2 regions of the Bradyrhizobium sp. UFLA05-112 genome follow, and region 1 is predicted to be linked to the other one. Evidence: predicted binding sites of a transcription regulator. Region 1 holds the regulator's gene; the other holds the start of a gene.
What was found. The regulator LexA, encoded in region 1, represses DNA repair genes until DNA is damaged. The targets are predictions, from matches to a motif close to TGTTCNNNNTGTGTTCNG.
Positions count from the first base shown of each region.

Region 2: a site for LexA is predicted at 2,510-2,527, ahead of recA (recombinase RecA). Genes of this name have one in related genera too.

Region 1 is NZ_JBANBK010000061.1:5,356-12,730, reverse strand. Features, by position in the region: gene SO180_RS29335 (S41 family peptidase) at 1-729, opposite strand, end outside; gene SO180_RS29330 (hypothetical protein) at 768-986, shown strand; gene SO180_RS29325 (alpha-hydroxy acid oxidase) at 1,025-2,158, shown strand; gene SO180_RS29320 (HAD-IA family hydrolase) at 2,168-2,794, shown strand; gene SO180_RS29315 (hypothetical protein) at 2,929-3,162, shown strand; gene SO180_RS29310 (hypothetical protein) at 3,264-3,440, opposite strand; gene SO180_RS29305 (molybdopterin molybdotransferase MoeA) at 3,668-4,879, shown strand; gene lexA (transcriptional repressor LexA) at 5,055-5,753, shown strand; gene SO180_RS29295 (hypothetical protein) at 6,377-6,814, shown strand; partial or broken gene SO180_RS29290 (ComEC/Rec2 family competence protein) at 6,823-7,375, opposite strand, start outside.
Region 2 is NZ_JBANBK010000002.1:116,743-124,117, reverse strand. Features, by position in the region: gene gcvP (aminomethyl-transferring glycine dehydrogenase) at 1-817, shown strand, start outside; gene SO180_RS01820 (hypothetical protein) at 851-1,279, opposite strand; gene recA (recombinase RecA) at 1,329-2,417, opposite strand; gene SO180_RS01810 (hypothetical protein) at 4,151-4,321, opposite strand; gene SO180_RS01805 (hypothetical protein) at 4,597-4,785, shown strand; gene SO180_RS01800 (DUF6894 family protein) at 4,971-5,204, shown strand; gene SO180_RS01795 (hypothetical protein) at 5,305-5,658, opposite strand; gene SO180_RS01790 (hypothetical protein) at 5,753-5,983, opposite strand; gene SO180_RS01785 (lysozyme inhibitor LprI family protein) at 6,063-6,353, opposite strand; gene SO180_RS01780 (PaaI family thioesterase) at 6,703-7,167, shown strand; gene SO180_RS01775 (HdeA/HdeB family chaperone) at 7,317-7,375, opposite strand, start outside.

The DNA.
Region 1 (7,375 bases):
GTTGCGGAGATCGACGACGTAGCCTGCAAGCTTCTCCTGCGGAATCTCCTTGGAGATCGACGTAATCGCCTTGCGCAGTCCGTCGGTGGTCTGCTCGTTGAACGAGGTGAGGCGGATATAGCCGATATCGCCGCCCTCGGTGTGGAACCGGACCGGGCGCACATGGATGATCTCACGCGTGATCGCGACGTCGAGCGGCGCGTCGGCGCCCTTGCGCACGATGGTGAGCTTGGTCTTGGTGTCGACCGGGCCCTTCATCTTGTTGACGGCCTGCTCGAGCGTCATGCCCATCACCGCCTCGCCATCGATCTTGCTGATGAGATCGCCGGACAGGAGGCCGGCCTTGGAGGCCGGCGTGTCGTCGATGGGCGCCACGACCTTGACCAGGCCCTCCTCCATCGTGACCTCGATGCCGAGCCCGCCGAACTCGCCGGAGGTGGTCTCCTGCATCTCGGTCCAGGCCTTGTCGTTCATGTAGCGCGAATGCGGATCGAGCGAGGTGACCATGCCGTTGATGGCACCTTCGATCAGCTTGGAATTGTCGGGCTTCTCGACGTAGCTCGCCTTGACCCGCTCGAAAACTTCGCCGAACAGGTTCAGTTGCGAATAGGCATCGTCCGCGCCCGCCGCCGCTCTCGCCACCCATTGCCCGCCTTGCGGAGAGGTTGCCAGCAGAGTCAAACACGCGCCGGTCAGCGCGCCGAGGGGGAACAGCAGGGTTTTCCGCATGGATCGATTGGCCTTTTCGCTGGCGGTTGGGAGCCGCCATGCAAATGGCGATCCAGCCGGTGTCTCACAATACCATTCTGGTTTCTTCAAGGCCGGTCCGCCACGTTGGCTTGCATCCGGCAAAAAACCCTTCGTCCCAGCCTAAACTTTTGGCAACGTTCCTCGGCCGGTTCGCGCCGGGGGCGGAATCGACCCGTCCGGCCAACGCGCTCAAGCTATGCGATTTTGGGATGGTTTTGGCGCGCCGAACCGGTTAGGCGATGGAATAAGGCTTCAAATTCTCGGGAGGATAACAATGAACGACGCGCCCCGTATCCGGCCCCAACGAAACGTCGAACTGGGTGCCAGCGACGAGCCGTTCCAGAACCTGCACGAATTCATTCGCAAGGCGCGCTCCAACCTCAACCAGAACGCCTGGGACTATATCGTCGGCGCCGCCGAGACGGAGACCACGATGCGCCGCAACCGCATGGCGCTGGACGAGATCGCCTTCCGCCCGCGCGTGCTGCGCGACATGCGCAATGTCGATGGTTCCGTCGAGCAGTTCGGCCGCAAGATGCGCCTGCCGGTCGTACTGGCGCCGGTCGGCGCGCTCGAAATCTTCGATCCGCACGGCGCAGCCTCCGTTGCACGCGGGGCCGGCGCCTTCGGTGCAGCGCATATGCTGAGCTCGGTGTCGGATCCGGGCCTCGAGAAGACCGCAGAAGCAGCTCCCGATGCGCTGCGCTTCTACCAGCTCTATGTCCGCGGCGATGACGCCTTCGTCGAGGATGTCGTCGCCCGCGCGGTGAAAAGCACCTACGCCGCGTTCTGCCTGACGGTCGACACCGCCCATTACAGCCGTCGCGAACGCGACATCGCCAAGCGCTATGTTCGCGAGAGCCGGCTGCGCGCCACCGGCGGCGACTACCAGAAGGGCCTGGAGTGGCGGACCGTGAAGCTGATCAAGGACAAGTTCAAGATCCCGCTCATCATCAAGGGTATCGCGACTGCCGAGGACGCGCACATCGCGCTCGATCACGGCGTCGAGTGGATCTACGTCTCCAACCATGGCGGCCGCCAGCTTGATCATGGCCGCGGCGCCATGCACGTATTGCCGGAGATCGTCGATGCCGTGAAGGGACGCGCGAAGATCATGGTCGACGGCGGATTCTGCCGCGGCACCGACATCGTCAAGGCGCTCGCCATGGGCGCGGACCTCGTCGGCATCGGGCGCCTGCAGTGCTGGGCGTTGGCCGCGGCCGGCGAATCCGGCATCACACGGATGTTGGAGCTACTCGAAGACGAAGTGTTGCGGTGTCTCGGGCTGCTGGGGGCCACCTCGTTTGCCGAGGTGAACGCATCCTGCCTGCATCCGGCGACCGCCACCAACGTACCAAGCGTGTTCAGCGCGTTTCCGCTGCTGGATATCGAGCCTTATCGTTACTGAAAGGATGCAATGACCTCCCTCCTCTCTCCCGGCAGCGCGGATGCGCTCCTGTTCGACCTCGGTCGCGTCGTGCTCGACATCGATTTCTCCAAGGCGATCGCCTGCTGGGCGGGACATGCCGGCTGCGAACCGCAATCGATCGTGACGCGCTATGTCCGCGATGAGGCCTATCGGCTGCACGAGATGGGCAAGATCAGCGACGAGGTCTATTTCGACTGGCTGCGCCGCTCGCTCGGGATCGAAATCTCCGACGCGCAATTCCTGGAGGGGTGGAATGCGATCTTCGCGGGCGAGATGCCCGACATCGCCAACCTGTTGCCGCGCGCGGCACAACACGTGCCGCTCTACGCCTTCTCCAACACCAACCGGCCGCATGTGGACTATTTCTCGAAGGAGTATGCCGACGTGCTCGGCCATTTCCGCGAGATGTACCTGTCCTCCAGCATCGGCCTGCGCAAACCCGATGCGGAAGCTTTCGACCATGTCGTCGCCGCGATCGGCGTGCCGGCGAGGCGAATCGTGTTCTTCGACGATCTCGCCGAAAACATCGAAGGCGCGCGGGCACGAGGGCTGACCGCGGTTCACGTCACGTCGCCTCACGACGTCGGCGAGGCGCTGAAGGCGCTGGGATTCTAAGCGCCCCATTGCTGCGGTCGCTCAGCGTTCGGTTCCGGCCATCACCGGGAACTTTTTTAGCAAATTGTGGAACCAACTCACTCTGTGCATTTTTAGACAGAGTTCCCGGAACGGATCAACGCGTCGGGAGTCGTATGTCCGTTGGGATTTTCTACAACGGATGTGTGATCGTGTTGGGCAAGTCTTACTTCAACAAGCAAGCCTCGATCCTTCTCAAGTTCGCCAAGTCAACGTCGAATTCGCAGCTGTCCGCGAAGCTGGTCAGCAAGGCGGCGGATCTCAAATCGCAGGGCGACCCCCTGCCCGAGATGGATCACAGCCTGAAGGCGCCCGACGTCGATCCGGACAATGAAACGGGAGCCACCTGATGCTAGCCGTGAGCCTGGTTGTCGCCGTGGCATGCTTGGCCACCGTCATCCCGGTCCTTCTCGTCATCGAGACGATCGCGCGGCGTCCACGCTAGGCGCATTCAACTGCGCTTGGGTTGAGGCCGATCGAGACGCTGCCGTTGCGCGCGCATGCGGCTCGTCTTCTCCTTGAGCGCCTCGATCTCCTCGTCCAGCTTTGCGCTCTTCGATTTCGGCGGCTCATCGCCGCGCAGCTTCTCGAGAGCTTTCTCAACCGATAGCTTTGAAGTCTCTGCCATCAGGGTTCTCCCGGATGTCTCCTGACGCACCTGCGTGCGATGGCGCGCGGCAATTCTGAGCTGGAAGCGGAAAGGCGCGATATTGTCCTAAAGGGCATCCCTGCCGTTCCGGTGCTGGAGGGACAATTCATCTCCGCCTTCGTGATCGCCCCCTTTTGCCTCGAAGCCTGCACTCGGCTAGAACGCAACGCGACCTGTCCTTCGATTTGCTCAGCAGGAGTTTGCCCGTGGCCCTGATGCCGGTGTCCGACGCGCTTGCCGCAGTGCTTGCCGGCGTAGAGCCGGTGGCCGAGGAGATGGTTGCGCTGGATGCGGCCTACCATCGCGTGCTGGCGCGCGATGTCGCCGCGCGGCGTACGCAGCCGCCGCAGGCGATGTCGGCGATGGATGGCTATGCGGTGCGCGCCGCCGACGCGGCGACGGTGGACGCAGAGCTCACCGTGATCGGCGAGGTCGCGGCCGGCCGGCCATTTGCGGGAGCGGTTGGCGCGGGCCAGGCCGTGCGGATCTTCACTGGCGGCGTGGTGCCCGATGGCGCGGACGCGGTGGTAATCCAGGAGGACACGGTCGCAAACGGCAGGCGCGTCACGATCAAGGAGGCCGCGATCGCTGGACGGCACATCCGTCCTGCTGGCGTCGATTTCTTCGAGGGCGACGTGCTCCTGCGACAGGGAGCCAGACTCACCGAACGCGACCTCTCACTGGCCGCCGGCATGAACCATCCGGAGCTTGCCGTGCGTCGCCGGCCGAGGGTCGCGATTCTCGCGACCGGCGACGAGTTGGTGATGCCGGGCGCAACGCCCGGCGCGGGCCAGATCGTCTTCTCCAACGGCTACGCCCTGCACGCGCTGGCGCGGGCCGAGGGCGCCGAAACGGTCGATCTCGGCATTGCCGCCGATACGGTTGCGGCGACCACCGCCGGGATCCGCCGGGCCCGCGAGAGCGGCGCCGACATCCTCATCACGACCGGCGGTGCGTCGGTCGGCGACCACGATCTGGTCAGGCCAGCGCTCCAGGCCGAAGGCTTCGAGATGGCGTTCTGGAAGATCGCGATGCGGCCGGGCAAGCCGATGATGCACGGCCATCTCGGCGCGATGCGGGTGATCGGCCTGCCCGGCAATCCGGTCTCGTCCTATGTCTGCGGCTTCCTGTTCATGGTGCCGTTGATTCGCGCGCTTGCTGGCCGCTCGCGCGTTCATCACCGCCGCGAGCGCGCCGTGCTCGGGCGCGACGTCGGGCCCAACGACGTCCGCGAGGACTATTTGCGCGCACGGCTCGAGGAGCGCGAGGACGGCACGCTGGTGGCCGTTCCCGTCAACCACCAGGACTCCTCGCTGCTTGCGAATCTTGCTACCGCACAAGCACTTCTCGTGCGCGCGCCGTTCGCGCCAAAGGCCGAAGCAGGCACGCCTTGCGAGGTGTTGCGGCTGCCCTTGTGAGTGCAATCTGATTCGCGCGTGATGCGAACTTCGCCGCGTTCACACAAAATTAAGTGGTTGCGGAACACATATCGAACATATAGTGTCCGTTCATGATTTGTTTCGAGCATCTAGCGGCTTCTGCTGAATCTGGCGTCTCGGAATCGAACGACATCAACCGGGGGATTTGGTCGAGATGTTAACGCGCAAACAATACGAGCTTCTGCGGTTCATCAGTGAGCGCCTCAAGGAAAGCGGTGTGCCGCCCTCCTTCGATGAGATGAAGGACGCGCTCGATCTGCGCTCGAAGTCCGGCATTCACCGCCTGATCACCGCGCTGGAAGAGCGCGGCTTCATCCGTCGCCTGCCTAACCGCGCGCGCGCCATCGAGGTCATCAAGCTGCCCGAGCTTCAAGCCGCAGGCGCCGGCCGCCGCGGCTTCACGCCGAGCGTCATCGAAGGCAATCTCGGCAAGGTGCGGAGCGCCAGCGCGTCTGTCGACGACGGCGAGCGTCCGGTCGCCGTGCCCGTGATGGGACGGATCGCGGCCGGCACGCCGATCGAGGCGTTGCAGACCCGCAGCCACACCATCAGCGTGCCTCCGGACATGCTCGGCTCGGGCGAGCACTATGCGCTCGAAGTGCGCGGCGATTCGATGGTCGATGCCGGCATCCTGGATGGCGACATGGCGCTGATCCAGCGCAACGAGACCGCTGACACCGGCGACATCGTGGTGGCGCTGATCGACGACGAGGAAGCGACGCTCAAGCGTTTCCGCCGGCGCGGCGCGTCGATCGCGCTGGAGCCCGCCAACACCGCCTATGAGGTGCGCATCCTGCCGCCGAACCGGGTGAAGATTCAGGGCAAGCTGATCGGGCTGTATCGGAAGTACTGATTGCCCAGCAGAAAGTACCGATTGCCCGGCAGATTGCCAGCCATCGCACGGCGATACGGGCGGACGGATCGTCCGCTCCAGCAAAATAGCGTTGTCGCTTCCACTGTGATTATCCCTACACCTGCACAGAGCTAATCCTCAAGCATGGCAGGCGCGAATGCGCTGTGCGGGCTGCAGAGGACAAAACCCATGCGGCAGGTGATTTTAGGCGTGATCTCGGCAGCCTTGATCGCGGGATCGGCACCTGCGAGCGATGCAGCGCAACACCACGCCGCCCGAAAGGCCACGCCGCCCGAAAGGCAGAGCACGCGGCGGCAACCAGCGCGCCATTCCGCAATTCCAACAATGCGATCGCACCTGCGCCGCAGGCGAGCTGGCCCTCTTCAGGGTACTCCGCTGCCGGCGCTGATGGAAGCTCGCGTGAGTGAATGATGTGAACCAAGATAGAGTCTCGGCGAGAGGCTTTGTTCCTCGTTTGCCGGGAAAGATAATGTGATCGGGCGATGCGCAGACGGGCCGCAGATTTGCCCACAAACGCGATACACTCGTAGGCTTCCAACTCTGGTAGAGGCCTGCGCCTCCGGGGGGGCGCGGACCTGCTATCTCGCATGAGGAGCACTCCGATGTGTGACTACAGCCTACATGCCGTTGCGACCCGCCCCGCTCAAGTCGGCGAGACGATCGTCACGACAACCTTCCGCGGCACCTCGACGCGTGGATTTGCGTCGGAGCGTGATCTCTCGGTTGCCGTCTGCCTCCTGCCAGGCACCGAGCTCGCCTTCGCCGACAACGTCCGCTACGACAATCGCTGGATCTGGACGCGCACCGTCAATTCCCGCGTCGGCAAGTTCGGTAAGGTCGATCCGCACATTCCCGATCGTCATCATGATGCGATCGAATTCCCCGACGGCAACTACGTGCTGGTAACGCAGCTCGTCGAGGGACAGCGTGCCACGGTTCTGCAATTGCCGGTGACGCAGCCGCTCGGCGAGAAGACAGAGCAGCCCGCCGTCGAGCAGCACACGACCACGACGCCCACGACACGCCTGCCGATCGGCTGACGCGTCTTTCAATCCTCGGCCTGCAGGTCGGCCTCCGATGGCGTAGCATCCTTGCTGCGTGGAGTAGCCGGCCGCGGTGCGAGGCTGAGCTCGAAATCGCTATCGCCGGCCCCGGCCGGCGACCAGGGGCGGTTTGCGCTCCTTGCTTTCACCGTTTGCAGCGTGAAACCGTCGCCATCGCGCGATAGCGCGAGTGCGCCCTGCGTCTTCAGACGCTCGCGATCCACGACCATCGCCGCGCAACCGGCTGCTGCAGGCTTCGCCGTCACCACCAGCGCGGCGCGGCTGCAATCGTCCGCCAGCGCGTCGATACGCAACGAGAGCGCGACCAGGCGACCATCGGCGAGCGGCGTCACGCAACCGCCTTCGTCGCATGAGACGCCATCGGCGAGCGACGCATCAGTCGCGCCGCGCGGATCAGCATCAGATGCAAGCCACTCCTTGAGAAGAAAATTGTCCTTGCCGGTTCGGATCAGGTGCAGTTGGCCGCCCTTGCCGCGCACCGCGATGCTGTGGCCGTCGCCTGCGATCAGGATGTCGGGCTGGCGCACGTGCAGCGCC
Region 2 (7,375 bases), on a different contig from region 1:
CCTGTCGCGGCCCGGCGACTACGGCGCCGACGTCAGCCATCTCAATTTGCACAAGACCTTCTGTATTCCGCATGGCGGCGGCGGCCCGGGCATGGGTCCGATCGGCGTGAAGGCGCATCTCGCGCCGTTCCTGCCCGGCCATCCCTCAACCAATCCGAATGCGACGGTCGGCCCGGTTTCTGCTGCACCTTTCGGTTCGGCGTCGATCCTGACTATCTCCTACATCTACATCCTGATGATGGGCGGCGAAGGCTTGAAGCGTGCGACCGAGATCGCGATCCTCAACGCCAATTATGTTGCGGCGCGTTTGGATGCGCATTTCCCGGTGCTCTACAAGAACGCGAAGGGCCGCGTCGCGCACGAATGCATCATCGATCCGCGACCGCTGAAGACGACCAGCGGCGTCACCGTCGACGACATTGCAAAGCGGCTGATCGACCACGGTTTCCACGCCCCGACCATGAGCTTCCCGGTCCCGGGCACGCTGATGATCGAGCCGACCGAGTCGGAATCGAAAGCCGAGCTCGATCGCTTCTGCGACGCGATGATCGCGATCCGGAAAGAAATTGCTGAGGTCGAGGCCGGCCGCTTCAAGATCGAGGCATCACCGCTGCGCCACGCCCCGCATACCGTGCACGACATCGCGGATGACAACTGGACCCGCGCCTACACCCGCGCCGAGGGCTGTTTCCCGGCCGGCACCTCGCGCACCGACAAATACTGGTGCCCGGTGGGCCGCGTCGACAATGTCTATGGCGATCGCAACCTCGTGTGCTCGTGCCCGCCGGTGAGCGATTACGCGCAAGCGGCGGAGTGAGGGATTCGTAGGATGGGCTTTGTCCAACCCATCCTAGCCGTCGGGCCAACGCATCAGACTTGCCGATCGCGCCAGAAGGCTCTGACAATGAGCGGTCGCAATTGTGAGCGCCCAAGCCTGGGATTCATCGATTCTGCCCTGCAGATCAGCGAGCGCGCGTACCTGCCAGTGCGCCCTTTCGCGTCCGAGCGGCAAAGATTCGGTCTCGGAAGCAATTCCGACAAAGGGTAAAATATCAGGATCGTCTTCGAGGCGAGCCTTGAAGCGACGCCTCGCAATCGTCCTGGCTCCTTCCACCGGGAACACGCTTCCGGAAAGTATACCTTTCGCCGTCTCAATGATGATTTGGCGAGCAGCAATGACCTCGGACTGATTCCAACTCACGGCGATCCCGGTCTCGACAACTGATCCGGTATCCCTTCTATCACGCAAAAACGAAACGGGCACTGATGACGTCGGCAACTCAACGTCCTCAGCGCCCGCTCCTCGCGAAACTCTATTCGGCTAAGTCCTACTCCTCCGTCGGCTCCTCGCCGTCGGCGTCGCGCTCGGGATTGCCGGCCAAAATCTGCTCGGCGATCAGGCCGGAGTTCTGGCGGATCGCGGTTTCGATCTTGGCGGTGACATCGGGGTTGGCCTTCAAGAACGCCTTGGAGTTCTCGCGGCCCTGGCCGAGGCGCTGGCTGTCATAGGAGAACCAGGCACCAGATTTCTCGACGATGCCGGCCTTGACGCCGAGATCGAGGATCTCGCCCATCTTCGACACGCCCTCGCCGTACATGATGTCGAACTCGACCTGCTTGAAGGGCGGCGCCAGCTTGTTCTTCACCACCTTCACGCGCGTGGTGTTGCCGACGACCTCGTCACGCTCCTTGATCGCGCCGATGCGGCGGATGTCGAGACGGACCGAGGCGTAGAACTTCAGCGCGTTGCCGCCGGTCGTGGTTTCCGGCGAGCCGTACATCACACCGATCTTCATGCGGATCTGGTTGATGAAGATCACCATGGTGTTGGACTTGTTGATGGAGGCCGTCAGCTTGCGCAGCGCCTGGCTCATCAACCGCGCCTGGAGACCGGGCAGCGATTCCCCCATCTCGCCTTCGAGCTCGGCCTTCGGCACGAGCGCAGCGACCGAGTCGATCACCATCACGTCCACCGCGCCCGAACGCACCAGCGTGTCGCAGATTTCCAGCGCCTGCTCGCCGGTGTCCGGCTGCGAGATCAGGAGATCGTCGATGTTGACCCCAAGCTTGCGCGCATAGACCGGATCGAGCGCGTGCTCGGCGTCGATGAAGGCGCAGATGCCGCCCTTCTTCTGCGCTTCCGCCACCGTGTGCAGCGCCAGCGTGGTCTTGCCCGAGGATTCCGGCCCGTAGATCTCGACGATGCGCCCCTTGGGCAGGCCGCCGATGCCGAGCGCGATATCGAGCCCGAGCGAGCCGGAAGACACCGCCTCGATGTCCATCGAACGGTCGCTCTTGCCGAGCTTCATCACCGAACCCTTGCCGAACTGGCGCTCGATCTGAGAGAGCGCGGCAGCCAGGGCTTTACTCTTGTCCATGGAAGATCCTTCGACGATACGCAGGGCAGTGGCGGACATCTGGTCGTGCTCCTTATGGCGGGGATTCGCGAGAGGGACAAACGGTTGGCGAAGCGGGCCGGCGATAAAATTACCGTACACTGTTTGTTCCATGTTCGCAATATGTTCTTTTTGAGCTTCAGGTGCTGTCCGTACTTAACCCCCGGTGTCCCAAGTTGAATTTGTGAATGTCAGAATTTGTTCGCAGACTGCCTCAAGGCGTTCATGCCTCGAAACGCCTAGTCTGAATGGGGTAGGCCAATTCGTATAGGGAGCAATTGGTTGCAGTCCATCGGATTGAGGCCGCCAGTCCGCTGGCACGGGCGACGCGGCGGTTTCGGGGTCTCACCAGAATCCATGAAAACAACCCCATGCAAAGTAGCCAGCCCCTTCTGATTCCGGTTGTCGTCGAGGTTGATTTTGACAACGTCCGGAACCGCTTGTGATCAGGGGACGCGCCTTAGGTCATCTTCAAGATTGCCGCTATTGCCTGACTCATGCTCCCAAGGCCGGGACTGAAGCGGCTGGCAAAGGGCACGGCCGCCGCAATATCGCCAACGGTCACCCGCGGCCTTCCTCATCGTCGCCGTCCGCGGTTTTGGCCCATGAGGCGAGCAACGCCGCTTCCTCTCCCCGCGCGTACCGGCCTACAGCACGGCCAACAGAATGAGCCCCACAACCAGCACAACAAACCCCGTCGCCGTCGCAGCGGCGAATGATCGCTCTACGTTATCCATATGCCACCCCTGATCGGCGGGCCACGTTCCCCCATGGCATCGCCGAGCAACGCTGAGTCTCCTCAATTGCTGTGTCGTAATTTCTGCGAGTGGGTGTCGGAATTGGGACGGGATTCGTCCTCGAGATGGCGACACGACCTATCCGCAATCTGGCCTTGAACCGCCAATCGCCCGCTCCCGCCTGTAAGCTCCCTGTAAGCTGCGCGGGGTAACCTTGCTTGGCTACGGTGTTGCAGCCCAGCACCTCAGCCTCCAATAACCTTCTGCCCCGCCCGGCTCTCCCTGGCGGGGCTTTTTTTCTATCCCGCAATTCCCGGGATTTGCGCGTAGCCGCAGCGAAAAGGAATCGATCGCAGGGGCGGCGGGGAGGACGACCGGCAGGATCGCGGCGCAGGAGATCAGCCAGGAGGCGAGCCAATGAGGCGCCTTTGCCTTTCGACCCGCAACGAGGCGAAGCAAGGCACGTGCCGCGGCTTCATCTCACCGCGCGACGCGACCCAGGTGCCAGCGGCGGTCCGGCGGCGGATGATTCGCCGCCGCAGCCAGGCGGCTGGTTTGATAGTCCCTCAAAGCGCCAGAAGGTGATCACGCTCGTCTCGCCGCACCGCTCGCAAGTGAGCGTCTCCTCGCCGAGGCTATAGCGCCCGCGCCTGAAGACCGTAGGCGATGCCGGCTGCCTGCAATGCGGACAGACCAGAGAAAAATTTCGCGCACCCCAGCGCAACACGAGATTACGAAGCCAGCCCACGCTATCCTCTTTTACGAGGTCCAGTTTCTTAGAAGGTCAAGTTAGCAACTACCATATAATGAAACCTGGCGTTGCCATGTGCGAACAAACATTGCAAGGTCGTATCGGGATCTGTCCTCACTCGTGTCGGTTTTCCCCGGACCGCGCGGCCTGTCGCAAGGCAGCCGCAACGCGTTGCGCATTCGCCCAACACGTCGTTCGCGGACATGTCGGGCACGGAACCCGTGGTTCTCCGGCCATGAACAAAGTTCCTGCCCGGGAGCACCCCATCAACTCGGATAGTTGCTCCGGCCGCCCTCCCGGTCGTGCATCTGAAGGATGCGGACGAAATCGGCCATGCTCGAACGGTCGTCGCCCTCGCTTGCGTGCAGGTTGTACCCGCTTGTCTCGGGCCGGCCGCGCTGCCAGACCCGCCTGAGGAGCTCGACGATCAGCTTCATGGAATCCGAAGGTGCCGGGTTTGAGCCGAATGGCTCTGGATGAATTTCCTTGCCGAGCCAATGCGCGGTCAGCCGACTGGTTCCTTTCAGCACCGGTGAAATTTGCGCTGCACCATATGTGGAAAGCGGCCTTCACGCGTCTTCGTTTGTTTCGCACCACAGAGGTCAAGGATTTCGTTGCATTATCCACGACTTAGCGGCAAATTTGACGGACGGCGGAATATTATGACGTCCAACCTGTTACGTTAACCATGGGTGAATCGTGGAGGTCGGCCATGAATCACAGGGGCATCGAGTTCACCGTGGCCAAGACGGCGATACAAGGCGTCTGGCAGTGGCAATTCCGCATCGGTGAGACGGTCAAGAGCGGCAAGACCGAGACCAAGATCGATCTCCTTGCCATTCGTCGCGTGCAACTGCGTATCGACCGGGAACTGAAGGCCATCGATCGCAAGACCGCCTGAGCCAGTCGCGAAACTGTCAGCAAGACTGGGCCGCACCCCTGTGGGGGGCGCCGCCTGCACATTGCCCGCACGGCTTTGCTGCTCATGAATCCCGTAAAGTTCCGGAGTTGATCTGCCTGCGGTTTGGGATTGCACTGCGCGCCTCGTGGCCTCGGGGCTCGGCCATTACGCGATCGGTGCCAGCCATGCCGCTCTATTTTTTCCGGATCCGGAACGGGCGCTATTCGGGCTCATCGGAGCAGGCCAGCGAATTTCCCGATCGCGATGCAGCTTGGAAGGAAATGACCCATGTCTGCGCCGACATGGCCGCCGGCATCGCCCGCAAACTGCAGGAGAACTCCGAATGGCACATGGAGCTCCTGGACGAGACCAAGCAACCGGTTTTCCGGATTCGTATCGTCGCGGAATCCTTTGATTAGACTACACCAAAGCGCGATGAGATTAGGATGGATCGTCATCGCGCTTTAGGCTGTTGTTTGAGCATGATCTTTTCGGAAAACCGCTCCACACTTTTCCGGATCATGCTCTAGCCGTGTCCGGCCGGCCCTCCGGTTTCCCGGCCGTTCCCCTGGCCGCCTCACGCTGGCGCTTCCGCCGCAGATCCCTGGCACGAACGAAGCGCGCCCCGACGCGCTCGCCATTGCGCCACGTCAGGATGCAGATTCGGATCACCTCGCCGCCGGTCGTGAACGACAGGCCGAACACTTTCGGCACCGGCAGCGCACCGACATCGATCGATACGCCGTCGTCGGAGACCTCGACGATCGTGCATTCAATCCATGGCGCATCGGGTGCCGGAATCAGAAATCCGGGCCTGTAGAGATCAACCCGCACATGTCTGCGGGCGCCGAGATCTTTGCGGTGCCGGGCCATCGCTCTCCCCTGGAAGTGGGAGATCCTAAATGGCAAAGCTTTGAACGGGGTTTCCGAAAAAGACTAAAACTTGCGGCAAGCCGGGCCACTCGCTTTAGTCGGCGCTGGGCAGGCGGCGCATCGTGAACTCGATGTCGCCGCCAGGCAGTTCGCGCCAGCTTTCGACCTCACTCATATACCCGGCCTTGGGATAGCGGGCGAAGAAGGCCTGCGCCTTCGCCCTCGCCGCCTCGCGCGGCAATGTGAAGGTCTCTCGCAAATAGCCGTCGCCCGCCTTGCGCCGGCGCGCCATCCGGTCGGCAAGATCCCGCGGACGAAACACCATGCCGCTACTCCTTCAGCCCTACGCCCCCCTCGAATATAGGAGATCGGGGAACGAAGAGGAGTCCGGCCGACCGGGGCGGTCAGTTGGCGGTCGGAGCGGTCTTGGTCTTCTTGGCCGCAGCAGAGGTCTTTGGCGCGGCGGCCTTGGGGGCATCGGCGCGCATCCCACCCCAGGGATCGTTGGCGGCCTTGGCGTCCGGAATCTTCCTCAGCGTCTCCTTGTAACGCTGGTCGCGCTCGGCATCGACCGCCTTCTCTTCGTCGGTCTTGCTCGGCGTATCCTGCATCATATTGATGTGGGGCATCGCATTCTGCGCGTAGGCCGGCCCGGCGAGCACCGCTAGCAGCGCCGCCATACGGAAAACCTTCATCACGTCACTCCATTGATCATCGATGGTCGAACCGGCGCGTCGTCGGCCGTAACGCAGCATGCCGCGCGAACCGCTAGAAACGGTCCGATTTGCAGGATTTTGGCGATTGCAGCCAATCGTCCCAGATCGGGCCGCACTTGGTGCACCCGCCTAGCGCCAGGCCGACCAGGCCCAAGCAAAATACCAAGACAAACCGCCGCAACATCGTCCACCCTGTTCCCAAGCGCGGCATCATAGGGGGCGAAGTCGGGCATTTTCAAGCCAAGGCAGAAGCCCCCGAACGAGGTGACTTTGCCGTGCCATAGCGGGCACAATGGCCGAAACATCGGGCAACAAGGGGAACGGAATCATGCCAGCGCAGCCAACGACCGAATTCGGCATCGAGGAGGCCAGGCGCGTGCTGGGCGACGTGTTCGCGCCATGGGTCCAGGATCTCGGCCTGTCGGTCGAGCGCATCGACCATGAGCCGCCACCGAACGATTCGGATTGGCAGCCAGGCGCGGTGCTGCGCATGGCCTTCTCGGAGCGGCTTTGCCGCAGCGGCGGCGTGGTCTGCGGCCAGGCCCTGATGGCGCTCGCCGACACCTCCATGGTGATCGCCATCCTCGCCGCCAATCGCGGCTACCGTCCGATGACGACCGTCGACCAGACCACGCACTTCATGCGCGCGGTCTCATCGTCGGACGTCCTGGCGGATGCGAAGGTGGTGCGGCTCGGACGCACCATGAGCTTCGGTCGCGTCACGCTCTTGTCCGCCACCGACAACAAGCCGGTGGCGATGGTCTCGAGCGCGTTCGCGATGCTGCCGGGCTAAGCGCGATGGGATTGGGATGAATCCTCACCGCGCTTCAGGTTATTGTTTGAGCATAATCTCCGCGCAAACGCGTTCCGCGTTTTGTCGCGAGGGAAAACCGCTTCGCACTTTGCGCTAACGCGGCTCTTCGGCTCCGGATCGTGCTTTAATTACTTGCCCAGCACTTCGTCGGCCGCGGTGACGATGCTGACCGTCGGGTTGTTGCCGC